4 regions of the Streptococcus marmotae genome follow, and region 3 is predicted to be linked to each of the others. Evidence: predicted binding sites of a transcription regulator. Region 3 holds the regulator's gene; each other region holds the start of a gene.
The links. Region 3 encodes Rex, which represses fermentation and respiration genes when NADH is low (regulators of the CRP and FNR family bind a similar motif). Its sites were predicted from a motif close to TTGTGAANTANTTCACAA; they were not measured.
Positions count from the first base shown of each region.

Region 1: a site for Rex is predicted at 1,773-1,790, ahead of A4H00_RS00250 (zinc-dependent alcohol dehydrogenase family protein). Genes of this name have one in related genera too.
Region 2: a site for Rex is predicted at 1,570-1,587, ahead of adhP (alcohol dehydrogenase AdhP). Genes of this name have one in related genera too.
Region 4: a site for Rex is predicted at 3,214-3,231, ahead of adhE (bifunctional acetaldehyde-CoA/alcohol dehydrogenase). Genes of this name have one in related genera too.

Region 1 covers NZ_CP015196.1:49,585-57,484, reverse strand. Annotated here, with positions in the region: gene A4H00_RS00260 (ABC transporter ATP-binding protein) at 1-690, shown strand, start outside; gene A4H00_RS00255 (ABC transporter ATP-binding protein) at 690-1,400, shown strand; gene A4H00_RS00250 (zinc-dependent alcohol dehydrogenase family protein) at 1,804-2,865, shown strand; partial or broken gene A4H00_RS12390 (IS200/IS605 family transposase) at 3,123-3,234, shown strand; gene A4H00_RS00245 (hypothetical protein) at 3,498-4,055, opposite strand; gene A4H00_RS00240 (ATP-binding cassette domain-containing protein) at 4,368-6,437, shown strand; gene A4H00_RS00235 (hypothetical protein) at 6,449-6,823, shown strand; gene A4H00_RS00230 (CBS domain-containing protein) at 7,080-7,736, shown strand; gene A4H00_RS00225 (YitT family protein) at 7,883-7,900, opposite strand, start outside.
Region 2 covers NZ_CP015196.1:1,418,537-1,426,436, forward strand. Annotated here, with positions in the region: gene A4H00_RS07155 (DUF3114 domain-containing protein) at 1-409, shown strand, start outside; gene adhP (alcohol dehydrogenase AdhP) at 528-1,544, opposite strand; tRNA gene A4H00_RS07165 (tRNA-Thr) at 1,673-1,745, shown strand; gene A4H00_RS07175 (CFI-box-CTERM domain-containing protein) at 2,188-2,607, opposite strand; gene A4H00_RS07180 (helicase-related protein) at 2,856-6,101, shown strand; gene A4H00_RS07185 (DUF4391 domain-containing protein) at 6,098-6,778, shown strand; gene A4H00_RS07190 (site-specific DNA-methyltransferase) at 6,932-7,900, shown strand, end outside.
Region 3 covers NZ_CP015196.1:1,825,411-1,833,310, reverse strand. Annotated here, with positions in the region: gene A4H00_RS09080 (NAD kinase) at 1-393, opposite strand, end outside; gene yjbM (GTP diphosphokinase) at 377-1,048, opposite strand; gene A4H00_RS09070 (CYTH domain-containing protein) at 1,131-1,709, shown strand; gene A4H00_RS09065 (ribose-phosphate diphosphokinase) at 2,109-3,086, shown strand; gene A4H00_RS09060 (cysteine desulfurase family protein) at 3,096-4,217, shown strand; gene A4H00_RS09055 (DUF1831 domain-containing protein) at 4,217-4,570, shown strand; gene A4H00_RS09050 (DUF4649 family protein) at 4,567-4,782, shown strand; gene A4H00_RS09045 (redox-sensing transcriptional repressor Rex) at 4,881-5,519, shown strand; gene A4H00_RS09040 (gamma-glutamyl-gamma-aminobutyrate hydrolase family protein) at 5,524-6,216, shown strand; gene radC (RadC family protein) at 6,213-6,893, opposite strand; gene A4H00_RS09030 (class A sortase) at 6,947-7,693, opposite strand; gene gyrA (DNA gyrase subunit A) at 7,698-7,900, opposite strand, start outside.
Region 4 covers NZ_CP015196.1:1,054,592-1,062,491, reverse strand. Annotated here, with positions in the region: gene A4H00_RS05505 (acetylxylan esterase) at 1-240, opposite strand, end outside; gene adhE (bifunctional acetaldehyde-CoA/alcohol dehydrogenase) at 473-3,121, opposite strand; gene A4H00_RS05495 (ATP-binding cassette domain-containing protein) at 3,416-4,285, opposite strand; gene A4H00_RS05490 (ABC transporter ATP-binding protein) at 4,286-5,143, opposite strand; partial or broken gene A4H00_RS05485 (ABC transporter permease) at 5,140-5,972, opposite strand; gene A4H00_RS05480 (ABC transporter permease) at 5,972-6,931, opposite strand; gene A4H00_RS05475 (ABC transporter substrate-binding protein) at 7,097-7,900, opposite strand, start outside.

The sequences.
Region 1 (7,900 bases), 530 kb from region 3:
TTACACGAGGGTGAATTGGTCGGCTTGATTGGACCAAATGGTGCAGGAAAGACAACCCTCTTTAATCTCTTGACAGGTGTCTACGAGCCCAGTGAAGGCACGATTAGTTTAGCAGGTACTACCTTAAATGGGAAGGCGCCTTCTAAAATTGCTTCTCTAGGATTGGGACGGACCTTCCAAAATATTCGACTGTTCAAAGATATGACGGTTTTGGAAAATGTCTTGATTGGCTTGAGCAATCATGGAAAAAGTCATGTCCTTGCCAGTTTTTTCCGCCTACCAGCCTTTTACAAGAATGAGGTAGCTCTACGTGAAAAAGCCATTGAACTCTTAAAAATCTTTGATTTGGATAAGGATGCAGATACCTTGGCCAAGAATCTTCCTTACGGACAACAACGCCGTTTGGAAATTGTACGTGCCTTAGCAACTAAACCCAAAATTCTCTTTCTTGATGAGCCAGCAGCAGGGATGAACCCACAGGAAACGGCTGAATTAACTCAATTGATTCGTAAAATCAAAAATGAGTTCAACATTACGATTATGCTGATTGAGCATGATATGAGCTTGGTCATGGAAGTTACAGAGAGAATCTATGTCTTGGAATATGGTCGCCTGATTGCACATGGCACACCAGAGGAAATCAAAACCAATAAACGTGTTATCGAAGCTTATCTAGGAGGTGAGGCCTAATGTCAATGTTAAAAGTGGAAAATTTGTCCGTCCATTACGGTGTCATCGAAGCAGTAAAAAATGTATCCTTTGAAGTCAATGAAGGAGAAGTGGTTACACTAATTGGTGCAAATGGTGCAGGCAAGACCTCTATCTTACGAACTATTTCAGGCTTGGTACGTCCATCTTCTGGGACGATTAGCTTTTTAGGAAATGAAATCCAACGTGTTCCAGCTCGTAAAATTGTAGCAGATGGCTTGTCTCAAGTGCCAGAGGGACGCCATGTTTTTGCAGGACTGACCGTTATGGAAAACTTGGAAATGGGTGCATTTTTGCGCAATAATCGCGAAGAAAACCAAGCTAACTTGAAAAAGATTTTCGCTCGTTTCCCACGTTTAGAAGAACGTAAGAATCAAGATGCAGCAACCCTTTCAGGAGGAGAGCAGCAAATGCTTGCGATGGGGCGTGCTCTCATGAGTCAACCAAAATTATTGCTCCTTGATGAGCCTTCTATGGGGCTTGCACCTATTTTCATTCAAGAAATTTTTGATATTATTCAAGATATTCAAAAACAAGGGACAACTGTGCTCTTGATTGAACAAAATGCCAACAAGGCGCTTTCTATTGCAGATCGAGGCTACGTCCTTGAAACAGGAAAGATTGTCTTATCGGGGACCGGTCAAGAGTTGCTCGCTTCTGATGAAGTTCGTAAAGCTTATCTCGGTGGCTAAGAGTGAAATGTGATAGTGATAAGAGGCTGAGACAAAGTGTCCAGCCTCGATTCTTTTATAGATGTAACAGTTTGACGCCTATCAATAGTTAGGGGAGTGACTATTGATACCTGAGCCTAGAAATTTGAAAGCAAGGATTGTCGGGTTTGTAGAATGTTGATAAATCAACATTCTACAAATCACGTCAACCTTGCGGGGGTGAGAGTAAACGAATCCAGTGGATTCGTTTAGCCAGAACCTAGAAATAAAGGAGTGAGGATAATCGATTTCTGCGAATACCGATTGAGTCTCACTCTCTTTTTGTTTTTGAAAAAAACTTTAAAATTTATAAGAAACCGCTTGCAAAAACAAAAAAATCATGCTATACTAACATGGTAAAAAGATTCACAAAAGGAGAAAGCTTATGAAAGCTTATACATATGTTAAACCAGGCGAAGCAGCCTTTGTTGATGTTGAAAAACCAGTGGTCCGCAAACCAACCGATGCTGTGGTTCGTATGTTGAAAACAACAATTTGTGGAACAGACCTTCATATCATCAAGGGAGATGTTCCAGTTGTTGAAAGTGGTCGGATTTTAGGTCACGAAGGTATTGCGATTGTCGAAGAAGTTGGTGAAGGTGTTACAAACTTCAAAAAAGGCGATAAAGTCTTAGTTTCTTGTGTCTGTGCATGTGGAAAATGTTACTATTGTCGTAAAGGGATTTATGCCCACTGTGAAGATGAAGGTGGATGGATTTTTGGTCACTTGATTGATGGTACACATGCAGAATATCTACGTGTACCGCATGCAGACAATACACTTTACCACACTCCAGAAGGTGTGTCAGATGAAGCTCTCGTTATGCTATCAGACATTCTTCCAACTGGTTATGAAATCGGTGTTATCAAAGGAAAAGTAGAGCCAGGCTGTACCGTTGCGATTATTGGTTCAGGACCTGTTGGTTTGGCAGCTCTTCTTACTGCACAATTCTATTCACCAGCGAAGATTATCATGGTGGATTTGGATGACAACCGTTTAGAGACTGCTCTTTCATTTGGTGCGACTCACAAAGTAAATTCTGCTGATACAGAAAAAGCAATTCAAGAAATCTTTGATTTAACAGATGGCCGTGGGGTTGACGTTGCCATTGAAGCAGTTGGTATCCCAGCAACATTTGACTTCTGTCAAAAGATTATCGCAATCGATGGTACAATTGCGAATGCCGGAGTACACGGTGTGCCTGTTCAATTTGATTTGGATCGTCTATGGATTCGCAACATTAACGTAACAACAGGCCTTGTTTCTACCAATACAACGCCACAATTGTTGAAGGCTATGGAATCTCATAAGATTGCTCCTGAAAAATTGGTTACTCACTACTTCAAACTCAGTGAAATCGAAGAAGCTTACAAGGTATTCTCAAAAGCTGCTGATCACCATGCCATTAAAGTCATTATCGAAAATGACATCTCACCAGAAGCGTAATGAAAGGGAGGGCACTAGTCTCTAAAAGTTAGAAAATATTTTAAAGCAAGGACTGCGCTCTGTATTGCACTGGCTCAGTCCTTTTAATTATGTGAGTTTTAGTCTGTATCGCTCCGAAAGGGTACACCTAAAAACTCTCCAAATGCGCTACAATAAAAGTGTTCAAGCCTACTACTGTAAAGCGAAAGGAGATACTAATATGGCACCAAAGGTAGATAGTTTATTGCGCACAAAATGGATGTGCTCCACCACATTGATTATACAGTTACAAGGGAGTAGAAATTATAGAAGGACATCTGGTGCCAGACGACGTTCACATGTTAGTCCCCTCTACGGATAACTGTATTCAGTTTCATGGGGGACTTAAAACGATACCATTCTTTTTAAGAAACGATGTTTGATAGTGTTCAACATAGCAGCCACCTCCTTAACTTTGGTTTAGCATAGAAAAAGAGAGTTTATTCTAAATAATGGGAATAAACTCTCTTAACTTAATGACATTGGATTTTCGACCTAGCTTCTTTTTTGTTTTTTAGCTTTTATATACCTCATAATAATATATCCCAATATAATAGAAATACGGGGGAGAATGTTTACAACAATATAGACAACAATATCTTTAAAAATTTCAATCATTGTTCTCTAATCCCTATCACTTTAGGGTAAAGCTTTGCACCTGAAATTTGTGTAGGTGGCTCATAGACTTGTTTCAATCTGACAATAACACCTCGGTCAGCGCTCAAATAAGCACCTCCGACACCGCCACCTATCGCTCCAATCATTCCTGCCACACTAGCACTTATATGTGGTATAGCTCCCAACAATAATCCCATAGCACCCCCGCCAGCAGCCACCATCGCAGACCATGTAATATTATTAATATAAACATCAGTCATTCCATTTCCTAAATTAACAACCTTATTTACTCCTTTTACACCTAGACGCTGAGCAAATATAGAACATATTTTTTGATATTGTTCTTTAGTGAATACATCTTGATTATATAAATTCTCAGCAGCTTTATGAACATCACTGTTAGAAAAATAGACAACATTTTCAACCGATTCAGTCGGCATGTATCCAACATTAGTGTTAGCTTCTTCGGCTAAAACAACAATAGGAACAATATTACTAGATAATAAAACAATGGCACTAGAAACCAAAAATGATTTTTTTAGCGTAGTGTTCATAAGACAGCCTCCTTATATCAATTAAATTTTTTCAATTTAATTGTAAAGCAAATTTTCCCAAAAAACAAGTCTGTTATTGAAAGCGTTTTTATGTTATAATAAGAAGATTGACGATGGGAATTCTACATAAAAATAGTATAAAAAAGCACTAAAGGGGAGTGGGACAAATCAGGATGAGCGCGACGCGCTTACCCTGGTCTGTCCCAGACTCATACATACGTTCTAGGTATAAAAAGCATAAAAATAATTGAAAAAACTTTTAAAAAAGTGTATAATAAAATCGAAAGAAAGCGGTTACAAAAGGAGGTTTTTATGTTAGATTTGAGAAATGTTCGCCTAGCTTATTCAGAAAAAGTCTTGCTAGAAACTACACATCTTCAGTTTCACAGAGGAAATCTCTATACAATTTATGGGAAATCAGGTGTCGGAAAATCCTCTCTGTTGAATAAGATTGGGCTAGTGGCAGCAAGTGATTCAGCGATGGAGTATTTTTTTGACGGTCAGCGAATTGACAGTGATAATCCTGCATTAACATCTCTGTTTATCGCCGAGGAGGTAGCTTTTGTATTTCAACAACAAAATCTTTTAAACGATTTAACGGTGAAGGAAAATTTACTGCTGCCCTTGCAATTTTATGCGGAGTCCGAGGCAAGTAAGGAACTACGGATTGAAACGATTTTAAAAGAAATGGGGATTGAAGACTTATTGGATCGCTATCCGGAAGATTTATCTGGTGGCGAGGAGCAGAGAGTTGCGATTGCCCGTGCCTTAGTTGCCGATAAGAACATCATTTTAGCAGATGAACCGACAAATTCTTTAGACGATGAAAATAAGTGGCTGGTTTGTTCACTCTTAGAGGATCTTGCTAGGAAGTTCAATAAAATTGTCATAGTGGTATCCCATGATCCAACTGTTATTGCAATCGGTGATGAGCAGCTTCATTTTCAAGATAAGCACCTCATTGGAGGAACAATCAGACAATCTATGGAAGAAGCAGGAGAGTGGCAAGCGAGGATACGGACGAAAGTTTCGATTCCCCTACAAAAGCATAGGAGACATCCCCTCCCACGGTTGCTATCTGCCTTTGTTTCACTAGTAGTAGCGATAGCTGTTGCGTCGTTTAATATCCAATCTTTATTTGCAAGTCGCTACCAATCTTTAGTGAGTCAATCTTTGGAAAATGGTTTCTTGGTAATTCATGATACGCTACAGTTGAATACCAAAAAAGTGATGGACGATTTTTTAAGTCTGACCAGTGAAGAAATAAATCAGATAAAGGATAGTGGCCAAATAGAATCTGTTCAGCCCTATATGGAATTTCCCAGTATTGGCATGACTGTTGAAAATGCTCGCGATTATCTAACAGCTGGACGAAGTACAGAGCCATCTGTAACGATTAATGGGCAGACGGTATCACTGAGTAAACCGTATTCTATCCAGCCTTTGTTTGCTACCAATACAACTCAACGACAGATTCAATATTTTGATAACACACAGACAGAGGGAGTATATCTATCAGAGCAATTTATCAATAATGAGAAATTAAAAAATATCGTTGCTGGATCAGAGGTGTCGGTTTCTTTTTACGTTCCGATTGCTCTGTATGAAAATAGTATTGAAAAAGAAGGGGTCATTTTTAAAGGAGATGGAGATTTGTATGTCAAGCAAGAGAGGACGTTCAACGTTTTAGGGATTGTAAAGTCTGAGTATCCTTTTGACTATTCTCCATATAGCAATTCTCTATTTATGGATAGTCAGCAGATGAAAAGGATTCAAGATGAAGCTATTGCTGAAAATCCCCTTAAAGAGACGACTCTTGGTGGATTTAATCTGAAAGCCTGGTCTCCAAGTGCGGTTCATCTAATTGTAAAAGATAGCCAAACTATTCCGCAAGAAGTTCAGCGCATTAAAGCTCTTTCTTCGAAATTTTCAATTGTGTCCTCTTTTGAGAATTATGAACAATTCAGCAAAGGTTTGCAGTATATCCAAAACTTCTTACTGCTCATTTCAGGCGTATTGTTAGTATTGGTAGTCGCTATTTTATCATTTGTATTTTATTTGGTGAACCGTACAAGACGATTTGAGGTTGGCATCTTAAAAGCCTTAGGCTATCAGACGAAACAAGTTCTTGTGCTGTTCTTTAAAGAATTACTGCTGTATGGCAGAAGGATTTTCCTTATTTCTGCAAGCATACTTTTTATTTTAGCAGTTCTTCCAATGCAGGTACTCCAATTACACTTACAGGATATCATTCAGTTTTACCTAAACTCTATCATGTGGCTTCTTTGTCTCACCTTTACTGTATTGACGATTAGTGGTCTGATGCCAATCTATCAAACCTGTAAACAGTCGATCGTTGATACACTGCGGACGAATAGATGAGGTAGTTAAAAATGAAAAGGAAACGGATAAAAGTAGTCTTATTGGTACTTAGTTTTCTCACTATGTTCATTGGTAGCAGGGTGAGTGCTGGATTTGAGACCCATTATCAGACCCTTGATGGGCATAGTTTAGTCGGTTTGCATGTTCTCAATGTGACGTTTCATGCTTCGGGCTACTCAAATAGCAATAGTGGTTCTGTGACAAATATGTATTTTACAGATTGGACGATTTTCCCTAATACGATTAGCAACCGCTCAACATGGAAAAGTTCCATTCCTTATGGAGAACGAGCAAATGGAAGTGTCATCATTGGCGCTGGTGTAAACTCTCCTTGGGGCGCTGTGAATCTCTGGGAAGGACAGCATTATTTCTCAATAGATTTCTAGACTTTAATAAATCTGTATGATAGTTGCTTTATGGTAAACTGAAGATGTCATTAGTGGGGTGGGAGTGAGCTTAGAAACAAGAGAGCGTCTTGATACTGCGAGTTCTCTCCCATTCCTTTTTTGAATGTATCAGGAAGTAACGAGTACGAGAAGATTGTGTATTAAAGAAAAAATTTCACTTTTTTTCAATAAAAATTGAAATCGTTTTCTGATTTGTGGTATACTAGAGTTATAGAAGAGACGAGGAGGATTGCATATGGCAGTTAAAGATTTTATGACACGAAAGGTGGTCTACATTTCCCCGGATACGACGATTGCACATGCCGCTGAATTGATGCGGGAGCAAGCGATTCACCGTTTACCCGTTATTGAAAATGATAAGTTGATTGGACTTGTCACTGAAGGAACAATTGCAGAGGCTAGCCCGTCAAAGGCGACCAGTCTGTCTATCTATGAGATGAATTATCTCTTGAACAAAACCAAGGTTCGTGATGTCATGATACGAGATGTCATTACTGTGTCGAAATTTGCCAGCCTAGAAGATGCCGTTTACTTGATGTACAAAAATAAGGTTGGTATTTTGCCGGTTGTGGACAATGATCAAATGGCAGGGATCATTACAGATCGCGATGTCTTTGCGGCCTTTCTACATGTGTCTGGTTATGGTGAAGCAGGCGTGCGCGTGCGCTTTTTGGTAGAAAATAAGGCTGGTGAGCTGGAAAAGATTATCAGATTGATTTCAGAAAAAGGCTACAACATTGTCAGCACTGTCCAGATTGCGGATAAGTCAGGTAGTGTGGTCATCGAGGTACAGATTGAAGGAAAGGTCGACAGTCAGCAGTTAGCAGACACGTTTGAACAGGCCAATATCAAAGTGGATAGTATGGTGCCAACTGAAACGAAGAAAATATAAAAAAGAGCAACGTGCTCTTTTTCTGTTAGGATAATCGGTACTCTAGAGACAGCGAGAGTTGTCATACTAAATAGCGAGTACACTTCTCTTATAGATTAGTTTGAAAGGAATAGAAAAGCTATTCGATTTGAATGAATGGCACATTCTTATTTTTCAAAGGGTTG
Region 2 (7,900 bases), 410 kb from region 3:
TGAAAATGGTGAAAAGCGGTATCCGTCAGGCTATTCGTCCTTTAATATCAAGATTTTGATTCATTTTCATACGGAATTTATCCTTGACAGTAGAGGTAACTTTCTCAATGAAATGGATGCTCAGAAAGTAGATGAAATCGGGATTGTCAATGGGGCTAGTTTTAACTATGGTAAGGCTGGTAAACGCCACTGGGACTTGGATGTTGATACGGTTGGCCCTCATGATCCCGTTTTTCGAAATCAAGCTACCAAAGGCTTTCGAGCGCCCAATCGTAGCGGTAAATGTGAAGCTGATTATGACCGTAGCTATTTTAACCCGCAAGGATTGTATGCGGAAAATGCCCTATCCAACTATCAACAGACCAAGTTGGTTGTAAGAGAGTTTAAACGCATGATGAGGGGAGATTGAGACCAGAAAAAGATGGGACGATGCTGAAGAGCCTGGTAAGATGGATTCGATAACAACGCAACAACCGCCGAAGAAATTCTTCAGCGGTTGTTGCGTTGTATAAAGTATAGAAAATAAATTAGTGAGTGAAATCAAGTACCATCCGACCTTGAATCGTTCCTTCAGTCATTTCGTCAAAGATAGCAGGAGCGTCTTCGACTGGACGAGTTTGAACGACTGGGACAACGAGTCCTTCCGCCCCAAATTGGAAGGCTTCTTCGAGGTCTTTGCGAGTTCCGACAAGAGAGCCAACGACTTGAATGCCGTCAAGGACAGTCTTGACGATGCTGAGGTCCATCATTTCAGATGGAAGACCAACAGCTACGACACGGCCGCCAGCACGGACACTATCGATAGCTTGGTTAAAGGCAACTTTTGAGACAGCTGTTACAACAGCGGAGTGAGCACCGCCTGTTTTTTCTTGAATCAGACCAGCCACATCTTCTACCTCACGTCCGTTGATGACGATGTCGGCTCCGACCTGTTTCGCTAATTCTAATTTATCATTATTGATATCAATGGCGATAACATGGGCGTTGAAGACTTTCTTCGCATATTGAACAGCCAAGTTTCCAAGTCCACCTGCTCCAAAGAGAGCAATCCATTGACCTGGAGCGAGTTGAGCTTCTTTGATGGCTTTGTAAGTCGTTACGCCGGCACAAGTGATAGAGCTTGCTTGGGCTGGGTCGAGGTTTTCAGGAACTTTGACCGCATAGTCAGCAGTGACGATACATTGTTCAGCCATTCCTCCGTCAACAGAGTAACCAGCATTTTTCACCGTACGGCAAAGTGTTTCGCGACCTGTATTACAGTATTCGCAAGCACCACAACCTTCGAAGAACCAGGCTACACTAACACGATCGCCGACTTTCAAGCTTTTCACATCTGGAGCGATTTCTTTGACGATCCCAATTCCTTCATGTCCGAGGATACGACCAGGCACTTGCCCAAAGTCACCGTGAGCTACGTGAAGGTCTGTGTGGCAAACACCACAATATTCAATTTCAACGAGGGCTTCGCCAGCCTCTAGTGGACGCAGTTCTTTTTCGACAACTTCTACACCAGTAGATTCAGGATTTACAACAACAGCTTTCATAACGTTTCCTCCGATTTGTTTTGATATGTTCATTATATCACAAACTTTTCAAAAAGCAAGCGATTACAAAGGTTCTATTTTTTTATTACTTGACATGTAAAATAAAAGTGCTACAATATGACTGAAAAGCCGATTTAGCTCAGTTGGTAGAGCAACGCACTCGTAACGCGTAGGTCGTAGGTTCGAGCCCTATAATCGGCATCGTTTCTGATTCATTATGGAAATTATCGAATGGTACGATAGCGCTGAAAAATACCTCTTGGCAAAGGAAATGTTGGCGGATTTGCCGGAATGGTTTGGAATTTTAGAGAGGTGTGACAGTTGCTTTCGTGCTTCGACTGTGAGCAGGAAGTTCATAAAACTGGTTAAGAAATTAGTTCAAGATAATAATAAGAAAAAACAATACCGACAGATGAAGTCACTGAAAAAGTCAGAGTGATTGAAAATGAATCGAATCATCTCATACAAAAATGAAAAGCCGAATGATTGACACTTAGTCTCTTTTGAGAAAGTACCAATCATTCGGCTTTTATCGCATTATTTTTATCAAAAGACTGTTTCAGTAGACGCCAGACGCTCCAGACAGATTAGCCGATTTTCATCACAATCAGCTGCATTCTGTCTGTTTTTCCTGGCATCTGTCCTAATGGAGCAATTCTTTTTCAAGTGCCAGTGTATAGTTCTTATACAGTTGATGAGTTTCGGCGAATTTTCCTTCCTTGATGAGCGTGAGGCAAGGGAGAATCAAATCTTGGTAGATACTGTTGAGGAGCTCTGCCCTGCGGTCGGATTGTTGAATTATTTTGACAAGCTGAGGGGCGATTTGATAATAATGCTCAACATCTTTCTCGCCTTCTTCGAAGGTGAGAAGGTAGCGATCACGAAAATCTCGTAAGGCAGTTAGTTCCGCGCCTTCATCTGCCAATCCCATGTAATCTACGGTAGCAGTCGTCAAATAGCAGCCACCAGTTTCCCTAATCTCGTAGTAATCCACAGGATCTCCAAAGAATCCTGTCTTACTCTTGATATACTCTGTCGCTTCTCGCTTTGTATCAAAGGACATAATCACCTTGCCCTTGCGCAATACATCATAAGCAATCTATTATTCTCCTTTGGTGAAATAGCAAGGCCGTTGTAAACGATTCCAAAGAGAATGTCAAGGGGGAAAATAAGAAATAAAGGTTACTAATAGATTTTCCTTACATAACGGCCTATTATCCCCACTATTTCCCCTATTGGAGCGAAGAAAAAGGGTTAGTTTCTCTATTTTTTTGGTAAAATAAGAGTAGCAAACAATTATAGTTAGGAGGTGTGGATTTGGAAATTGATAATCGTTCTGTTCGCTTAGGTGATGAATTGAAAAAAGTTCTGCAGCCCAATAGTCGGGTGAAGATTGCAGCGGCAACTTTTTCCATGTTTGCTTATAAGGCTCTCAAAGAAGAGCTGGAGCAGATAGAAGAGTTGCAATTTATCTTTACCAATCCAACATTTGTCACGGACGGCAGCAAAAAGGAATTTCGTGAGTATGCGATTCCCAAGAAAAAACGGGAACATTCTGTCTTTGGTGCGGCCTATGAACTAAAGCTGATGAATGAGTTGACCCAGAAAGCTCTGGCACGTGAATGTGCAGACTGGGTGCGACGCAAGGTTCGGTTTAAGTCCATCAATGTTGACGAGGAAATCAACGATGGCCTTCGGATTGAGACAGAAAGGGAAACCTATGCTGTTGACCGCTTGAGAAACTTTGATATGAAAGAGTTGGGCTATGAAGCGTCTCGCTTTAAAATGACACGCAATCTCTACTCATCCCCGCAAAGTCAAGCCTACTTGCAGGAATTTGAAGAAAATTGGCAAGACGATGAGTATTTCCGTGATGTGACGGAGGAGATTTTGGACAATCTGAGTCTGGCCTATAAGGAGCAAACGCCTGAATTTCTCTACTATGTCATGCTCTACAATATCTTTAGTGAGTTTTTAGAAGATGTACAAGAAGACCACTTTCCAAATGAGGGGGTCAAATACCGTGAGAGCAAGGTCTGGAATCTGCTCTATGATTTCCAAAAAGATGCGGTTGTTTCCATTATTTCAAAATTAGAAAAGTACAATGGCTGTATTTTAGCGGACTCGGTGGGACTGGGGAAAACCTTTACTGCTCTAGCTGTCATGACCTACTATGCTTATCGTGGCAAGCGAATCTTGGTACTCTGTCCGAAAAAGCTGGAAAACAACTGGAATATGTACCGGCATGATTACAAGAACAATCCGATTTACGACCGCTATTTGCAGTATGATGTCCTTTATCATACGGATTTGAGCCGGGAGAAGGGACAGTCAAATGGGATCGATCTGGCCCTCAACCGTTGGGATACCTATGATTTAGTCGTCATTGATGAATCGCATAATTTCCGCAATGGTGGCAATGAGACGCAAGAAGATGGGCGGGAAAATCGCTACAACCGCTTGATGAATCGGATTATCAAAGAAGGGGTGCCGACCAAGGTTCTCATGCTATCCGCAACACCGGTGAATAATCGCTTCAATGATTTGAAAAATCAGATTGCCCTTGCTTATGAAGGCGATGTTGCAAAAATTGATGATAAGCTAGAGACCAAGTCTTCGATCAACGATATTTTCCGCTTGGCCCAGATGGAGTACAACAAATGGGCAGACTTACCAGCAGAAGAGCGGACAACCACGCGTCTCCTCGAGCGTTTGGATTTTGACTTTTTCAAGGTTTTAGATAGTGTCACCATCGCCAGAAGCCGCAAGCATATCCGAGAATTTTATGACAATCAGGCAATCGGTGATTTTCCAACTCGTCTCAAACCGAAAAACTACTATCCAAATCTGACAGTAGACGGGGAGAAGGTGACCTATAAAGAGATTTATGGCTTGCTGTCTCGTCTCAATCTTATGATTTATCAGCCGAGCTTTTACATCCATCCATCTAAGCTGGCCAAGTATGACCAGTCTGGCGGAAAAGGCTCCAATCTGACGCAAATCGGCCGTGAGCGTGGTATGCAAAAGCTGATGATGATCAATCTCTTGAAACGCTTGGAAAGTTCTGTCGAAGCCTTTCGCTATACGATGGTTGAGGTGGTCAAGGCCTACATTGACAAAACCTTGCAGGCGATTGAGCGGTTTGAGCAATCGGGTGCCCAAGGATTTATCGAGGAGTTCAATCCTGATGAGGCTGATTTTGACATGGAAGATAGCAATACGGACTACTTTGTCGGCAAGAAAATCCAAATCGCTCTTCAGGATATGGACTATCTAAGCTGGAAAGTGGAGCTGATGGAAGACGCTGCGATTCTTGCGGAAATGGAGCAGTTAATCCAGCAGATTTCCCCAGCAAATGATGCGAAACTCCAAGAGCTCTATAAGCTCATCGATGAGAAGATGGCACAGCCTATCAATGAGGGCAATCAAAAACTGATTATTTTCAGTGCCTTTGCGACGACCACCCACTATCTCTACCAGCATGTGAGTCGCTATGTGTCTAAAAAGTACGGCCTTCATACGGCTCAGATCTCAGGAGTGACAGGCTTTACGACGACTTTGCCGACCAAGCACAAGGATTTGAATTCCCTTTTGACCTATTTTTCACCCCGGTCCAAGTCCAAGGAACTTCTCTTTCCAGATGATGAGGGAGAAATTGACATTTTGATTGCGACCGATGTGATTTCAGAAGGGCAAAACTTACAGGATGCGGATATGCTGGTCAACTATGATATCCACTGGAATCCAGTCCGCATTATCCAGCGTTTTGGACGGATTGACCGGATTGGGAGCCGTAATACCTACATCCAGCTGGTCAACTTCTGGCCCAATATCGAGCTGGACGAGTATATCGATCTCAAATCGCGTGTGGAGACTCGGATGAAGATTTCTGTCTTGACCGCCACAGGAGATGACAATATCTTGTCAAGCGAGGAGCAGGATGAGACCAACTATCGGAAGAAACAGCTCGAACGCTTGAAAGAGGAAGTCGTGGACCTGGAAGACATGAGCGACGGGATTTCCATCATGGACTTGGGCTTTGAAGAGTACCGCATGGACATGCTGCGTTATCTAAAGGAACACCCAGACCTTGAGCGAGTGCCAAAGGGCTTGCAGACAGTGGTGAAAGCAAGTGACCAGCACCCAGAAGGGGTCATCTTTCTCTTGAAAAATGTCGCAGAGACCAAGGGACTCAGTCAGAAAAATCGTCTGCACCCTTACTATCTGGTCTACATGGCAGAGGCCGGTCAGGTGGTCATTCCTATCTCAGAAGTCAAAACGATGCTGGAAACCATGCGTGCCTTATGCAAGGGGAAAAAACAGCCAGATGATGACCTGGTCCAAGTCTTTAAGCAAGCTACCAATGATGGGCAGGAGATGTCGTCTTATTCGGACTTGCTCCAGCAAGCCATTGAGCAGCTGGTGGAAAGTGATGAGGCTTCCTTTATCGACTCTCTCTTTAGTGCTAGTCAGCTGGACTTTGGTAAGGGAATCGAGGGGATGGATGATTTTGAACTCATCTGTTTCTTTGTCGTCATTAAGGGAGGCGACCAATGATTACGCTACCCGAACGAACAAGACTGCCCCAGGAGCAGGTAGTCTATGAGCCCCACAAGCGGGGCAATAGTGCCTTTTTTGACCACTTAGAGCTATCGCCCAAGGACAGGCAGGAGCTCCGCAGGCAAATCGGAAAGCTCAGCATCACCCATCTCATCGATACAAAAACGACCAATATCCCGAGAGGGCAGCTGGTAGAGCAGCTGGTCGTCATACGAGTGAGCCTCTTGAGTACTCAGCTGGACAAGGACTTGCTGAAGCAGCTCGATATGCGTTTGAAATTCTATCCCCTCTTTGTCCTTGCCTATCCAGATGGACGAGAGGAGCTACTCATCCACTACAAGGAGGCACTGAGCCGTGAGGTGGACGGTCGCTACTTTCGGATAGAGAGGACCTTTACCAGTCAGGAGGAGTTGGAAGTCCGGTTTGAGGGGAGAAGTCTCGATGAGGTCTATGCTTGTCTTGTCAAGGATATTGGGCAAGAACAGCTGGTCGCAAAGAAGAGCCAAAACCTCAAGGAAGTCATCGAAAAAAGCAATCAGCTAGCAAAGCTGGAAAAACAAGCGAGTAGCTTAGATAAGAAAATGCGTCAAGAAAAATCGACCAAGAAGGCCATGGAACTACGAAAGGCCTACAAAAACCTACTACTACAAATCAAGGAAATCAAAGGAGAATAAAAGAATGAACGAAAACATGCTAAAAAATAGTCGGGGGGGGGTAACCTTTCTAAACTAAACTTAGAAAGTCCAAACCTCACCTCCCAGTATATCGACAAAATCGGTCAACTTTTTCCTGAAGTTCTGACAGAAAGTCGTGACGAAAACGGTCGCTTGCAGCAGGCGATCAACTTTGACAAGCTCAAAGACCTACTCTCGCACCAAATCACCGAAGGCCGAGAGACCTATGAGTTTACTTGGGTCGGCAAGCGTACTGCCATGGCAGAGGCCGCCAAACCCACAAGCAAGACATTAAGACCAGATCTTGATGAAAGTGTTGACTTTGAAAAGAGCAGCAATGTCTTTATCACTGGGGACAATCTGGAAGTCCTGAAAATCCTACAGGAATCCTACCTTGGGAAGATCGATATGATCTACATCGATCCACCCTACAATACCGGCAAGGACTTTGTCTATTCGGATAAATTCCAAAAGACACAAGAAGAACTAGATGACGACATGGGTCTACGCGATGAAGAAGGGCGACAAGTCGTCGGTCTGACCAAGAATGAAAAAAGCTCAGCCCGCTACCACTCGGACTGGCTCAATATGATGTACCCACGCCTCCGCCTTGCCCGCAACCTCCTAAAAGATAGCGGCGTTATCTTTATCTCGATTGATGACAACGAACAAGCCAACCTAAAAGCCCTCTGCGATGAAATCTTTGGGGAGGAGAATTTTGTAGCGAATTTAGCTCGTAAAGTAATGGAGGGAGGGAAGTCAGATTCTAAAGGTATAGCTATAGAACATGAATATTGTTTGGTATATTTAAAAAAGCATGGTAGAGAGTTAAATAAAAAAACTAGTGAGAGACTATCCCATTATAATAAAAAAGATGATTTTTTTAATGAAAGAGGGTATTACTATCTAAAGCCTTTAGAAAATGGTGGTTTAGGTTATGTTAAGTCATTAGACTACCCTATACAAGGTCCAGATGGACAAGATATATATCCTGGAGGAGTTTATGGAGATAATGGCTATCGTTGGGTGTGGGGAAGAGCGAAATTCTTAAATGCTTTAGAGTTAGGAATGATTGAGTTTGTGAAATCACAGAAAGATTCCTCGAAATATAAGGTATATTAT
Region 3 (7,900 bases):
AATAGTCGCTTCATTCAAGGCCCGCATGACAATATCTCGACCATTCATCAGCTTAATTCGTACAGTTAAAATCGGATAGGAAACACGAGCTCCTGTGTCTAATTTTAAATTATCAATCAGTTTATCAACTTCAAAATCGCGATAATCCGTATAAAAACCAAGGTGCCCTGTATGAATGCCGACAAAGCGAACACGATCCATCATTGCCTCGTACTTATGAAAAGCAGATAAGAGCATCCCATCTCCCCCAATTGAAATAACAATATCTGGATTTTTAGGTGTTAAAATAAATTGGGCTTCTTTTAATTTGGTCCACAACTCATTCATCACAGCTTGGCTCTTTGGGTTTTTACTGCTGAGCAGGGCGATTTTTTTTCTATCTGTATTCTTCATCTGTATCGTCGCTGTTTCCAACTCCGTCATTCAACTTGCGGTAGGCCGGGTCAAATAAGGCCTGAGCTTCTTGAATGTCATCGCGGATTTTGCGCATCTCCTCATCTAATTGATAAGCAATCTTAGCTGTAATTTCCAAGCGTTGCCTAATTTCTTCTGGAAAATTCCCCTTATACTTATAGTTTAAGGAATGTTCAATCGTTGCCCAAAAATTCATGGACAAGGTGCGAATTTGAATCTCAGCTAGTACTGTTTCATTTCCATTTATCGTATCAACTGGATACTCAATCACCACGTGGTAGGAACGGTAGCCTGATGATTTCATATTATTGATATAATCGCGTTCATAGACCACTCGCATATCTTTTCGCTTCCGTAGGATGTCAAGTACTTCTTCTACGTCATCAACAAATTGCACCATGATTCGTAATCCTGCGATGTCTTGCATGTCCTGTGCCAAATTTTCAAGCTGAATATGGCGTAGAGCCATCTTTTCCTTGATGGATTCAATCGGCTTCACACGTCCTGTCACAAATTCAATCGGTGAATGCTTATTTGCTTTTCTATATTGTTTACGAACACCGCGCAGTTTAATTTTTAATTCCCCAACCGCCTGAATATAAGGGTCTAGGAAGGCTTCCCAATTCATTTCCATACCTGCTCCTTTCTTGTCAAATACTAGTTTTTGTAATAGAATAACACAAGAACTATTATACCATACGAAAAGGTTTTATCCTATGAAAAAAAATCATTTAGAAATTGAATACAAAACGCTCCTGACGGCAGCCGAATTTCAACAATTACAGACAGAATTTACAGATGTTGCTCCTGTCCTTCAAACCAACTATTATATTGACACAGCAGATTTTAGCCTACGTCAACACCACTATTCCCTACGAATTCGCACCTTAGAAGACCGAGCAGAATTGACTCTTAAAATTCCACAAGACATCGGCAATCAGGAATACAACCAAGCCTTGCTACTTGAACACGCTCATCAACTGATTCAAAAGGTAGAGCTACCTGAAGGGGATATCTTGGACCTCATCACACAAACTGGAATTGCCCTTGAAGAGTTGATTGTTTGGGGAGATTTGACGACAAGACGCTATGAAAAAGTGACTCCTATTGGGCTGATGGCTCTTGATGAAAATAGCTATGCTGAGCAGACAGACTATGAATTAGAAGTCGAGGTAGAGGATGCTAGTCAAGGGAAAATGGCTTTTGAGGAGTATCTGAAACAGCGACAAATTGCCTTTAAATACGCTAAAAGCAAGGTTGCTCGGACAGCTGCCTGTCTGATGAGCAAGCCTTGAGTTCATAAACCAACGAATTCAAAAGAAATCTATCAGAATGTAGACAAACCTCACAATTCAGAAAAACATTACAATAATATTTAATTTTCTGTAGTTTTAAGGTTAGAAAATTTGCGAGCGTAGCGAGCACAATACCGCCACCTCCGCCGTGCTAAAAGTGGGAGTGAGACAAAAGTCGTGATTTCGTTGAAATCGATTATCCTCGCTCCTTTGTTTCTGGGCTCGGACTAAAATAATCCACTGGATTATTTTACTCCGAAGGAAGTCGCTGATGTCCGAAAGCACATGAGGATGGTGGCAATAAAAAGACTTTTTCTTCAAGCTGATCTATTTCTTTACTGAAAATTTTGGGATTTTCTGATAAAATAGAACTATCGAATAAAAGGAGTATTTCTGATCATGGTTCAACCGTATGGTGATAAACAAATTAAACTATTTTCTTTGAATTCCAACCGTGCAATTGCTGAAAAAATTGCTGAAGCATCCGGAATTCCACTTGGGAAAATGTCAACTCGACAATTCTCAGACGGAGAAATTCAAGTCAATATCGAAGAAAGTGTCCGTGGGGTGGATGTTTATATCATCCAATCAACTAGCTATCCTGTCAATAATCATCTTTGGGAATTATTGATTATGGTGGATGCATGTAAGCGTGCAAGTGCTCATTCTGTTACAGTCGTTATGCCTTATTTTGGCTATGCTCGTCAGGATCGTACAGCTGCTCCTCGTGAACCAATTACAGCAAAACTCGTTGCGAATATGCTGGTCAAAGCAGGTGTGGATCGTGTCTTGTCACTTGATTTACATGCTGTTCAGGTACAAGGTTTCTTTGATATTCCAGTCGACAATCTCTTTACTGTCCCACTATTTGCAGAGCATTATATGGAAAAAGGGCTGTGTGGTGAAGATGTTGTGATTGTGAGTCCTAAAAATTCTGGTATCAAGCGTGCTCGCAGCTTAGCAGAATACCTCAATTCTTCAATTGCTATTATCGACTATGCCCAAGACGATGCCGATCGTTCAGAAGGGTATATTATCGGAGATGTTGCTGGAAAAGCAGCTATCTTGATTGATGATATCTTAAACACTGGTCGTACCTTCTCAGAAGCAGCTCGAATTGTACAAGAAGGCGGAGCAACGGAGATTTATGCAGTTGCAAGTCACGGGTTATTTGCAGGTACTGCAGCAGAACTCTTAGATCAAGCCCCAATCAAGGAAGTACTCGTCACAGATTCTGTTGTAAGCAAAGAACAATTACCAAAAAATATTGCTTTTATTACCGCTAGTGAATTGATTGCAGACGCCATTATCCGCATTCACGAACGACGTCCAGTCAGTCCTCTCTTCGATTTTACAAATCCAAATACTGAAAACTAGGAGATTTCCTTGATTTATTTAGACAATGCAGCGACCACTTCCTTGTCGAAAGTTGCCCTTCAAACCTTCATGGATATTGCAACAGAATACTATGGTAACTCCTCTAGTATTCATTGGGCAGGACGAAAAGCAAACGCAATCCTCCGCCAAGCTCGAACAGATATTGCTCACATCCTAGACGCCAAACCGGAACAGATCATTTTTACCTCAGGGGGGTCAGAAGCTGATACCCTAGCTATCCAAGGTTATGCACTGGCAAATCAGCATAAGGGAAAACACCTCATTACAACCGCTATCGAGCACCATGCTGTCCTTCATACCATGGAGTATTTGCAGGAGCGGTTTGGCTTTGAGGTAACCTATATTCAGCCTATCAATCAAAGAATTTCCGCCCAGCAGGTGCAGGAAGCTCTGCGCCCAGACACTATTTTAGTTAGTGCCATGTATGCCAACAATGAGACTGGACTGTTGCTACCGATCAAAGAAATCGGCGAAATCCTTTCTCAACATCAAGCTATTTTTCATGTAGATGCTGTCCAAGCAATTGGAAAAGTCGCCATTTCACCGGAACAACTAGGAATCGATTTTCTCTCTGCTGCTGCCCATAAGTTTCATGGTCCAAAAGGGGTAGGCTTCCTCTATAGTCGTATCCCTAACTTTGACTCTCTGATTCACGGAGGACGTCAAGAGCAACAACACCGTGCAGGAACAGAAAATCTGGCAGGAATTGCAGCTATGGCAACAGCTTTAAAAGAACAAACAGAACAGCTAGAAGAACATTTCAACAGCGTCTCTGCTTTAAAAGATCACCTGATAAAAAATTTGGCGTCTTCTCATCATTATCTAAATGAAGCAGGACCGACACTTCCCTACGTTGTCAACATCGGTTTCCCCAATCAGCTTAATGAGCAAATGCTCATGCGCCTAGATCTCGCAGGTATCGCTGTTTCCAGCGGATCTGCCTGTACTGCTGGCGTGATTCAAAAGAGCCATGTCTTAGAAGCGCTATATGGAAAAGATTCACATCGCCTAAAGGAATCCATTCGGATTAGCTTCTCACCTGAAAATACCAAAGAGGAAGTGGACTTCCTCATCGACAAACTACATGAAATTATCGGAGGCATTTATTAATGGCTTTTACAACATCTGTAACGCTTAAAAACTGTGACTATACCTACTCTATTCACCCAGGTATCAAAAAATACACCTTGCGTGACAATACATTTGAACAGACTCAGGTTGGTAATTACCAATTAACACGTATGTTAGAAGAAATTCCCAACTCTAATCAAGGCTTTCTTCTAAAAATTATTATCAATAAAGATTTGACTGGTTTTAAAATCAATATTACAGACAAATCAGGTCTACATTTGGTCGATATTTTTAAAGCAGGTGGAAATACCGTTATCCAAGAAAAATTTTACTTCCTTATGGATAGCTTAGTTGACCGAGATATTTTCACAAAAGAAAGTACAAAAGCATGATTGAGCTGCGCTATCAAGATTCTTATCAGCAGATTCGCTCACAAACTTTTGAAAACTTTGAGGACCTACTGCTCTCTTTTTCAGGTTGCGTGACCCTTCCTGATCACCTAAAAGTACACTCAATCATTCAAGATGGTCGAGACTTAGGTTATCAAGGACCCATCGGCAATTTATATCGTTATCTCAAAACAATAGACCCGAATAATCACTAAAAAACAAGAATTTCTTCTTGTTTTTTCTGGTGTAATCTGTTGCATTTTTCACAAACTTTTACTAAAATAGAATTAATAATTAAAAGGAGTAAAAGATTGTGAAAAACGAAAAAAAATCCCCTATTCCCCGTGCCACTGCTAAGCGTTTATCAATCTATTACCGCATATTCAAACGATTTCATGCCGGAAATATTGAAAAAGCAAGTTCCAAAGAAATTGCAGAAGCTATCGGTATTGATTCTGCTACTGTTCGTCGTGATTTTTCTTACTTTGGTGAATTAGGACGCCGTGGATTTGGGTACGATGTCAAAAAATTAATGGATTTCTTCGCTGATATTTTGAATGATAATTCTATCACCAATGTGATGCTGGTTGGGGTCGGGAATATGGGGCGAGCACTCCTGCATTATCGCTTCCATGAGCGGAATAAAATGAAAATTGTCATGGCTTTTGAAGCAGATAATCACCCATCAGTTGGTACAATTGATGAAAATGTTCCAATCTATGGCATCTCAGAAATCGAAGAAAAGATAAAAGAAGCAAACGCTCAAACAGCTATCTTGACCGTACCAAGTACCAAGGCCCAAGAAGTTGCTAATGTCTTGGTCGCGGCTGGTGTTAAGGGAATCTTGAGTTTCTCACCCGTCAACTTATCTGTACCAAAAGATGTCGTCGTCCAGTATGTCGATTTGACCAGTGAATTACAAACCCTCCTTTATTTCATGAGAAAAGGATAATGTTATGAGTAAGCCAATTATCGGTATTTCAGCCAATGAATTTCTCAATACAACCGATGATACTGAGCCAGTTCTATCCTATGCTGCCACCACTTTTGTCAAAGCAATCGAATCTGCTGGAGGAATCCCTCTCATCCTGCCAATTGTCTCTGCTAATATGGCTCAAAGCTATATCAACATGATTGACAAGCTCATTTTGACTGGTGGACAGAATGTCCTTCCAAGTTACTATGGGCAAGAGCAGACCATTGACAGCGACAATTATCATAGCCAGCGTGATGACTTTGAACTTGCTTTGATTCAAGAAGCCATCAAACAGCAGAAGCCAATATTTGGTGTTTGTCGTGGGATGCAACTTTTTAATGTTGCCATGGGTGGTACCTTGCATCAATCCATCCCAAATCATTGGCAAACTACCATTTCTCATACACCTGTTCACTCAATTTACCTACAAGAAGAAAATCCACTGGCCACTGTCTATGGAAGACAACCGATGGTTAACTCTTTTCATAGACAGGCCTTAGATCAACTGGCTTCTGGTTTACAGGTGATTGGTCAAGCTGAAGATGGGACTATCGAAGCAACGATGATGACTGATAGAGCGCATTTCCTTGGCGTACAGTGGCATCCAGAACTTCTTTATTCTACTCGTACCGAAGAAAAAGCTTTGTTCGATTACCTCGTTAATGAATTTTAACAAAGCTCTCCTTCCTCACGAAAACTATAATAGGCTGATTTCGCCACAATCAAATGATCAAGTAAGACAAGTCCTAGCATCTCGCAGGACTTTTTTAGTGTCTCAGTAAATACCAGATCGTTTTTACTCGGCTGCACAGACCCAGAAGGGTGATTATGTACAACAATAATCGATGTAGCCATACATTTTACGGCATAATGCAAAATCTCCCTTGGTTCTGCAATACTTTTATTTACACTACCAATAAAAATAGTCTTTTGGCTAATAATTTTATTTTGTGTGTCAAGATAAAGAGCAACTAGATGTTCTTGCTTCTTATCGCCAATATCCTGCATCATTTTACGCCCTAATTTCTCACTTCCAAGCACACGATCTTGAAGTAAAATTTCTGACTGATTAATTCGCCGTCCCAACTCAATCATTGCCTTGATTTCTACAGCTTTAACACGACCAATGCCTGCTAATGTTTGCAATTCTTCAATAGACAAATCCCTTAAGGCAGCTAGATTTTCTAATTTGGCTAATAGATTATTTGATAGGATAGAAACTGGCTCTTTTTTTGTCCCCGTTCGGATAAAAATGGCTAATAATTCTTGATTGCTAAGACTTTCTGCGCCTACTTCCAATAAACGCTCCCGTGGTAATAGTGACTCTTCTTGAAACATAATTTGATACATATCTTCCTCCTCATTATATTTATTCGCAAAAAAGAAGGCATTTGCCTTCTTTTTTAAATTTGTACCTGATTATATTTTTTCTCAAAATGTTTCAAAATATCTTTTGGTGTCTCATTGTAAGGAACACTACTTTCTAGTTTTCCTTTGACAATGGTCCGCATGGTGGCTTCTAAATCCTCACAGGTCACAAGCGTAATCTCTGTTTGACCTTCCACATCATCAATAACCTCTACACTTTCAGGAGTCACCGACTGTACACTTGTCACAACATAGGTATAGACATTTTGCTTATCTGTCAAATAAATCTTCATACCTTCCTGTGCACGTTCAAGAGGTGAAAAGAGTGTTTCACTCGCTCCTGCTATTCCAAAAATATGATGACTAGCTAAGGAATAATTCCCCTGTCCCATTTCTTGGGTCTCTTTCATCGTTCCTGCCCCATACATCAAGGCAACATTTGATAAACCCTTAAAAATAGGGAGATTAACATTTAAATCAGGAATCGCAATTCCACCAATGACGGGGAGTTGCTGGGACTCCCATTGAGCTTTCAAAACAGCTTCTGTCGAGATGGATTGCACCTGCTCAAAATCAAAAGTTGTTTCTGCCTGCTTGTTCTTCTCGATATCTGCTTCTGTCACTTTAGTAACTTGGTAGCGATTGCTATTCCAAGCAATAATCATGTTGCGAATAGAAGTATTGAACATCAATGCGATTGCAATAAGGAAAAACATACCTGCTAATAAATTTCTCCAAATACCGCTTTTCTTTTTCTTACTAGAACGTCTACGATTACTCATAATCTTAATTTTCCTCTGAATCTTTAGAATCTGCAGCATCAACCAAAGCAAACGTCACAATACTTGCCTCATTATCTAATCTCATGACCTTTACCCCCATGGTTGCACGTCCTGTCTGTGAGATGTTGGCAACGTTTGTCCGAATAATGACTCCTGTATCTGTAATCACCATAATATCTTCATCGCCTGAAATGGTTGTTAAGCCAG
Region 4 (7,900 bases), 770 kb from region 3:
AGATTGGTCAGCTCCCTTTGGCAAAACCATCCGAGCATACACCTTACCACCATTGGTCCCGTCAAATTGAATTTCGTAGCAATCAACTGTCGGAAGGCCGAAATCTTTCTCAATCAGTCGATAGTCCACAGGAAGTTTCAACTCTGCAATGGCACGATTCCAAAATTCGTCAAAATCCGCAGGAGCCTCATCACGACCACGATAGGTCTTCATTTCTTCCATTATTAGGGGATCTCTCATCTTTTTAATCCCTTTCTATGTTTTATGTAAGCCTTTACATTTAGTATACCACTTCTTTAAATATTTTCAATATTTTTACGCCAAAAAGAAAGTAGTTCCGAAAATACTTTTTAAAACCCCTTTTTTCACCAAACAGGTAGTTATTTTGAAACTACTTTCTTCATGAAGAAAAATAGCAGAGCGAAAGATTTTTTCGCTCTGCTACTGTATTTTATTGGGGAATCCTATGGAATTATTTGAGACGTCCTGGGCGTTCTTTGTAGCCATAATAGGCGTCTTCAATGATTTCTTGCATGTGGTCAACCATTGGCAAACGTGGGTTTGCAGGAGAACATTGGTCCTCATAAGCAAGGAAGGCCAAATCACGCGCTGCTTCTTTCCATTCTTTTTCATCGATACCTTGATCTTTGAAGTTCATCTTGATACCAATGCGTTCACCGAGTTCATAAACCGCTTTGGCATAAGAAGCTACCCCTTCTTCTGGTGTAGAAGCTGGAAGGCCAAGCATTTTGGCAATATCTTGGTATTTCTCGTCTGCACGGTAGTAATTGTACTTCGGCCAGGTCGCAGTCTTGGCTGGACGAGTACCATTGTAACGAATGACATACGGCAAGAGAATAGCATTAGTGCGTCCATGGATAGTGTGGAATTTACCACCAATCTTATGGGCCATAGAGTGAGAAATTCCTAGGAAGGCATTAGCAAAGGCCATCCCTGCAATGGTAGAAGCATTGTGCATCTTCTCACGAGATTCAAAATCAGCATTCTTCACAGAACTTTCAAGATTTTGGAAGACCAGTTTTATCGCTTGTAACGCAAGTCCATCTGTGTAGTCATTAGCCATCTGTGATACGTAGGCTTCTGTCGCATGCGTCAAGACGTCCATACCTGTATCGGCTGCAATAAAGCCTGGAACTGTCATGACAAGCGCTGGATCTACAATCGCTACAGTCGGTGTCAATGAATAGTCTGCAATTGGGTACTTACGATTATTAGCCTTATCAGAAATAACCGCAAATGGTGTGACTTCTGAACCTGTACCAGATGTCGTTGGAATAGCGACAAATTTGGTTTTCTTGCCTAATTCTGGGAATTTGAAGGCGCGTTTGCGAATATCCATGAATTTTTGAACCAAGTCATGGAAGTCAACCGTTGGTTGCTCATAGAAAAGCCACATTACCTTGGCAGCGTCCATCGGAGAACCTCCCCCAAGGGCGATAATGGTATCTGGTTTGAAGCTACGCATCAACTCTGTACCCTTGTATACTGTTGAAATATCAGGATCAGGTTCTACCTCTGCAAAGATTTGGTACACAACCTTATTGCGACGAAGTTCAAGTTGCTCGAGAATTCTGTCCAAGAATCCAAGTTCAACCATGGCATGGTCTGTGATAATCATCACTCGTTCTACATCGCGACATTTTTGAAGGTACTGAATAGAATCGCGCTCGAAGTATGTTTTTGAAGGAACTTTAACCCATTGCATATTATTTCTACGTCTTCCTACTTTTTTGATGTTCAAGAGATTAACAGCACTTACGTTGTCACCGACTGAGTTGCGTCCGTAAGAACCACAACCAAGTGTCAAGGATGGCAAGAAGGCATTGTAAACATCCCCGATTCCACCGAAGGTAGATGGAGAATTGCAGATAACACGAATAGCACGTACGGCTTTCCCAAATTCTTTGGTCAATTCTTCGTCTGCTGTGTGGATCGCTGCAGAGTGGCCAAGTCCATGGAATTCTACCATTTGGCGTGCTTTGTTAATTCCATCTTCACGAGATTCTGATTTCAAAACAGCGATAACTGGAGATAATTTTTCGCGTGTTAGCGGTTCTTTTTCTCCGACTTCTTTACACTCTGCTGCGAGGATATTGGTTCCTTCTGGTACGCTAAATCCTGCTTGCTCCGCAATCCAGACTGCTGATTTTCCAACAATATCCGCATTCAATTTTGCGTCTGCACAGTTTTTACTATTAGCTTTTGCCCCAAAACAGAACTCTTCTAGCAAGGCTTTTTCTTTTTTATTTACAAAATACGTATGGTAGGATTTGAATTCTGCGACAAATTCATCGTAGATTTCTTTGTCAATAATCACGGCTTGCTCAGAGGCACAGACCATTCCATTATCAAATGATTTAGACATAACAATGTCATGAGCTGCCTGGCGAATATTAGCTGTCTTTTCAACGTATGCAGGAACATTCCCCGCACCTACCCCAAGAGCTGGTTTTCCACATGAGTAGGCTGCGCGCACCATGGCATTCCCACCTGTTGCAAGAATCGTTGCAATGCCGTCATGATTCATCAACTCAGATGTTGCTTCCATAGATGGTAGAGTAATCCATTGAACACAGTTCTCAGGAGCACCTGCTGCAATGGCTGCATCACGAACAATTTGAGCTGCATGTGCTGAAGATTCTTGCGCAGATGGATGAAAGGCAAAAATGATTGGATTACGAGTTTTAAGAGCAATCAATGATTTAAAGATAGCTGTTGAAGTTGGATTCGTTGTTGGAGTAATTCCACAAACGACACCCACTGGTTCTGCAATCAAGGTCAAACCATTGACATCATCTTCTTCAATGATTCCAACTGTTTTTGTATGGCGCATGTTGTTGACAACGTGCTCACAAGCAAACAAGTTTTTTGTTGCCTTATCTTCAAAGACACCACGCCCTGTTTCTTCAAAGGCATGAAGCGCTAATTCTCCGTGGGCATCCAGCGCTGCAACAGAGGCTTTTGCAACAATGTAGTCAACTTGATCTTGATTCAATTTGCGAAACTCCTCAAGGGCAGCCAACCCTTTTTGTACAAGGCCATCAACATGTGCACGAGCTTCTACTAATCTTTCTTCTGGTGATACTGTTTTCTCAACCATCTATGATTCCTCCAAATTGTTTTCTGTTAACTTTTGTTTGTTAACTTTTTCACAAATATATTCTACACTAAAAAATACCTCTTGTAAATAGTTTGTTAAAAATTTCACAAATTAATTTATAAACCTTGTGATACTCCGTCAAAAATCCCATCATTTAAGGATTTCAAAGGTGATATTGTGAATGTTTTTCAAAACTTTTTTTGTTTCACAAATGAAAAAACAGGAAATGTTTGCTGCATTTTCCTGATTTTCATAGTCTATTTCCTGATTTTATCATGAAATTTTACTAATCTATTACTTCCGTACAAAGTGATTCGCTTCTATTTCTATCCACTTGGCACTTGATGCTAGCTCAACATCCTGAATGTTATTTGCAATCTGATGCAGTTGCTTCCTTGCTTCACTAGGTGATAGAGGGAGATTGGCTGACAATAAATACTGCGTATACGGATGTTGAGGATTGGTAAATAATTGTTCGGCAGGAGCTAGTTCGACCAAGACACCTTTATAAAGAACAGCAATGCGTTGGGCAAAATGCCGAACGACGTTCAAATCATGCGAGATAAAAAGATAGGATAAGTGAAACTCTTCCTGCAATTCGGATAATAGTTGTAAAATCTGCGCTTGAATCGAGACGTCCAGGGCTGATGTGGGCTCATCACAGACAACAAACTGGGGCCGATTCACCACCGCTCGAGCAATTCCGATCCGCTGACGCTGACCACCACTAAAAGCTTTTGGTCGTTTGTGAATAGCCTCCCCAGTAATTCCAACTCTCTCTAGGATGGCACGCGCTAGTTCATCTGCTTCCTTTTTAGGAAGTTTATAAAGTGGTTCCTTAACCAATTCCAAGGCAGATAAGTAGGGATTCAAGGCTGAAAATGGATCTTGGTAGATAATCTGGAGCGCCTGATTGGCTAAATCATCTGGATTGAGTCCCACATAATCCACCTCTCCCTTGCTTGGGTTTTCTAACCCTAAAATCAATTTAGACAAGGTAGATTTGCCACTTCCAGATTCCCCCACTAGACCGAGAGTTTCTCCCTTGTATAAGGTCAGGGTCACACCATCTACTGCAACTTGTCGTGTTTCTTTACCGAGTAAATTCTTCTTGCTATAGACTTTTTGAACATCCCGAACCTCAATCAATGCTTCTTGTCCCATTTAGTATCCTCCTTGTCTCACAAAGTGTGTCCCTGATACCGCAACTAGTGGCCCATCGATTTTTTCCTGAGAGAGAAAATCACTGGTTGGTCCTGTCTCTAACCGTGCTGCCTGCAATAGCTCTTGGGTGTAGGGGTGGAGAGGGTTATCAAAAATATCGTCCACCGTCCCAGCCTCCACAATCTGGCCTTCCCGCATCACCTTAACCTGGTCACATAGGCCAGCAATCACGCTAAAATCATGACTCACGATAATGACTGTCAAATCAAGACTCTCTTGCAACTGCTTAATCAGGGCCAAAATTTGCGCCTGTATGGTCACATCTAGGGCTGTCGTCGGCTCATCAGCGATTAGGACTTTCGGCTCAGCTAGCAAAGCCATCGCAATCAAAATCCGCTGCCGCATCCCACCTGAAAACTCAAACGGAAACTGCTTTAGACGCTGCTCAGGGTTAGAAATACCGACCTTAGTTAGCATATCTACCATCTTTTTCTTGCGTCCCTCTGCTGATTCAGTTGGACTAAAACGTTTGATGATTTCGTCTAAATGGTAACCGATTTTTCTCAGTGGATTGAGAGAGGTCATCGGGTCTTGAAAAATCATGGCCATCGGCAAATGCTGATAGTCCGCTACCGCTTTGCCTTCAAATTCCAAGCGGTCATATTGCACCAGCAAATCCTTGGGCTGAATCCCCATCATCGACTTGACTGTTAAGCTTTTTCCGCTACCAGACTCTCCGACAATACCAAGAATTTTCCCCTTGGGTACTGTGAGAGAAACTTTCTTGACCAAAGTCTGCAACTGCTTGCCTTTCTGAGTCTGAATCGTCAAATTTTCTAAATGAATACTATCTGTCATCCTTCTGTCTCCTTCTGCAAGCTATCACGAATCAAATCACCTATATTATTGAACGAATAAATGGTTAGCAAGATAAACAAACCCGGCAAAATAGCCATGTGGGGCAAACTTTGCAAGGTAGACTGAGCATTTTGCAGCAAGCTCCCCAAGATGCCAACGGTTGTTGAATCCCGATTCCCAAAAAACTCAAGGCCGACTCTGTCATAATAGCCGAAGAAATACTGCCAGAAGCCGCCACAATCAAAGTCGGTAGAATAGATGGCAAAATGTGTCGCCTGATAATGGTTGAGGGCTTAACAGCAATAAAGCGGGCATAGCCCACATAATCATGCGTTTTAGCCGACAAGGTCTCTGCTCGAATCAAGCGGGCAATCCGCATCCAAGAAAAGCCGCCAATAACAATGATAATCGTTGTTAGTCCCGGTTTCAAAAAGACACTCAAAACGATTACCAAGACCAACCATGGAATCGAGGACAGCACATCCACCAGCCGCATAAGAATCGTATCTAAAATGCCACCAAAATACCCCGCTACAACTCCAATAATACTGCCAATCAAAACGGAAGCTAACATCGACAGCACGCCTACCAAGAGAGAAATCCGCCCACCATATAAGACACGGGCAAAATAATCCCTTCCGACATTATCTGTCCCAAATAAATGGGCTAGGCTCGGTGCTTGATTCATCTGACTCACATTTGTCGAATTGGGATCCAAAGGTAATAACGGAGCCGTTATGGAGAGAATCGTTAAAATAAGTAAGAAAAGAACCGAAAAAAGATAGAGAGGAGAGGCAAGAATTTCCTCTTTTACTTGTTTAAAAACCATTACGATTCACCTCCTCTAGTAATCCGTGGATCAACAATCGAATACAGAATATCAGACAAGAGGTTGCCAAAAATAACCAAGCTAGCAGAAAACAGCATGACAGCCATGATTACTGGGTAGTCCAAGGCCCGTGTGGCTGCTGTCAAATAAGGGCCAACGCCTGGCCAAGCATAGATTGTCTCCGTAATCAAGGCACCCGTGACTAACATGGGCAGAGCCATCCCAATCTGAGTCACAATTGGAATCAAAACATTCCGCGCGATATGCTTTCCAAAAATTTCCCATTTACTAGCCTGAAATGCTTCTTGTACCGTCACATAATCTTGGTCCACTTCCACGATTGCCGACGCCCGAATGTAACGGATCAAATCCGGCATAAAGGCCATCACCAAGGTAAGATAAGGTAGGGTAAAATGGGCTAGAAAATCGCCAATATCTCCTTCTTTCCCCAAGGTGTGCATCCCAATAAATGGAAATAGATTCAAACGATAGCCGAAAATATAAATTAAAATCATGGCAAACCAAAAGGTCGGCATCGCAATCCCTAAAGAAGCAAAGGCATCAATTGCTCGATCTAGCCACTTCCCTTTGTTAGCAGCCGACCAAAGCCCTAAAATTATTGCAACAATCAAGGCTGTTACATAAGCTGGCAATACCAGCGAAATCGTATTTGGAATCTTCTCCGCCAAATCTGCCGCAATACTGTGATGGGTTAAAAGCGAATTGCCAAAATTTCCTGTCACAATATTTTTCAACCAAATACCATATTGAACAAAAAACGGTTGATTTAAGCCATTTTTTTCCTTCAATAATTCGATTTGCTCCGGTGTCATATTTGGCGTTGTCAATGAATCAATGACATCAAACGGAGCTAGCTGAATCAACGAAAAAACGATAAATGAAATCAATAATAACAAGGGAATCGCCTGCGCAATCCTCTTCAATATATATCTAACCATATTCCTCCTATAAACTCGAAAGCACTTAGTAGACCAAGGCCGTTTCTTTGCAATACGTCTTTGTCAAACGGAAACCGAAACTCATTATAAGAAAATCGGACCTCCTATTTCTAACGAGTATGAAAAAGAATTGAGGGACTGGACGCTTGGCCCACTCCCTATTCCTTATTGTTTAATCTTTAAGTGAGATGGATCTTCAAAGGTATAGATTGGAACTAAACCAGCTTCTTTCACCCCTTCGATACGATTATTCACTGCCAAGATTTTCTTATTGTCAACGATTGGATAGATAGCCGCTTCCTCAGCAAGAGCCACTTGCAAGTCATCATAAATCGCCTCTCGCTTGCTCTTATCTAGCTCAACAGCCCCTTTTTCAAAGAGAGCATCTACCTTATCCGAACGTAATTTAAAGTAATTGGAACCACCGCCTGATTTAAACAGACGTGCATATTGGTCTGGGTCATTGCCCATGATGTAGCCACCCAAGAATAAATCATACGCTGTCGATCCTTCTTTGCGCAATTCTGCAAAGAGGGCAGTTGAATCACCTCCAGCCAATTCGACTGTCACTCCGATTTGTGACAATTGCTCTTGGATAAGAGTCGCTTGCAAGGTTTGGGCTGCATCTGATGTATTATAGCCTAAATTCACTTTCAAATTCGTCACGCCAGCTTCAGTTAATAGAGACTTCGCTTTTTCTAGATTTTGCTCATATTTCTCTACTTTTTCAGTCGCATATGGATTCGCAACTGGTAAGAATGAATACGGTGTTTCATAATATTCTTTGTCTAGGTAAGCTGCTTGGTCCATGTCCTCTTTATTAAGAGCATAGAGGAGGGCTTGACGTACCCGCACGTCCTTTAGTTCGGGTGTAGACGTATTGAGACCTAGGTAGCCGACACGATTTTCAGTATAAGCGTAAGTTGTCAGCATCTTTTGGTCTAAATCCGCAATATCTGTCGGCAAAAC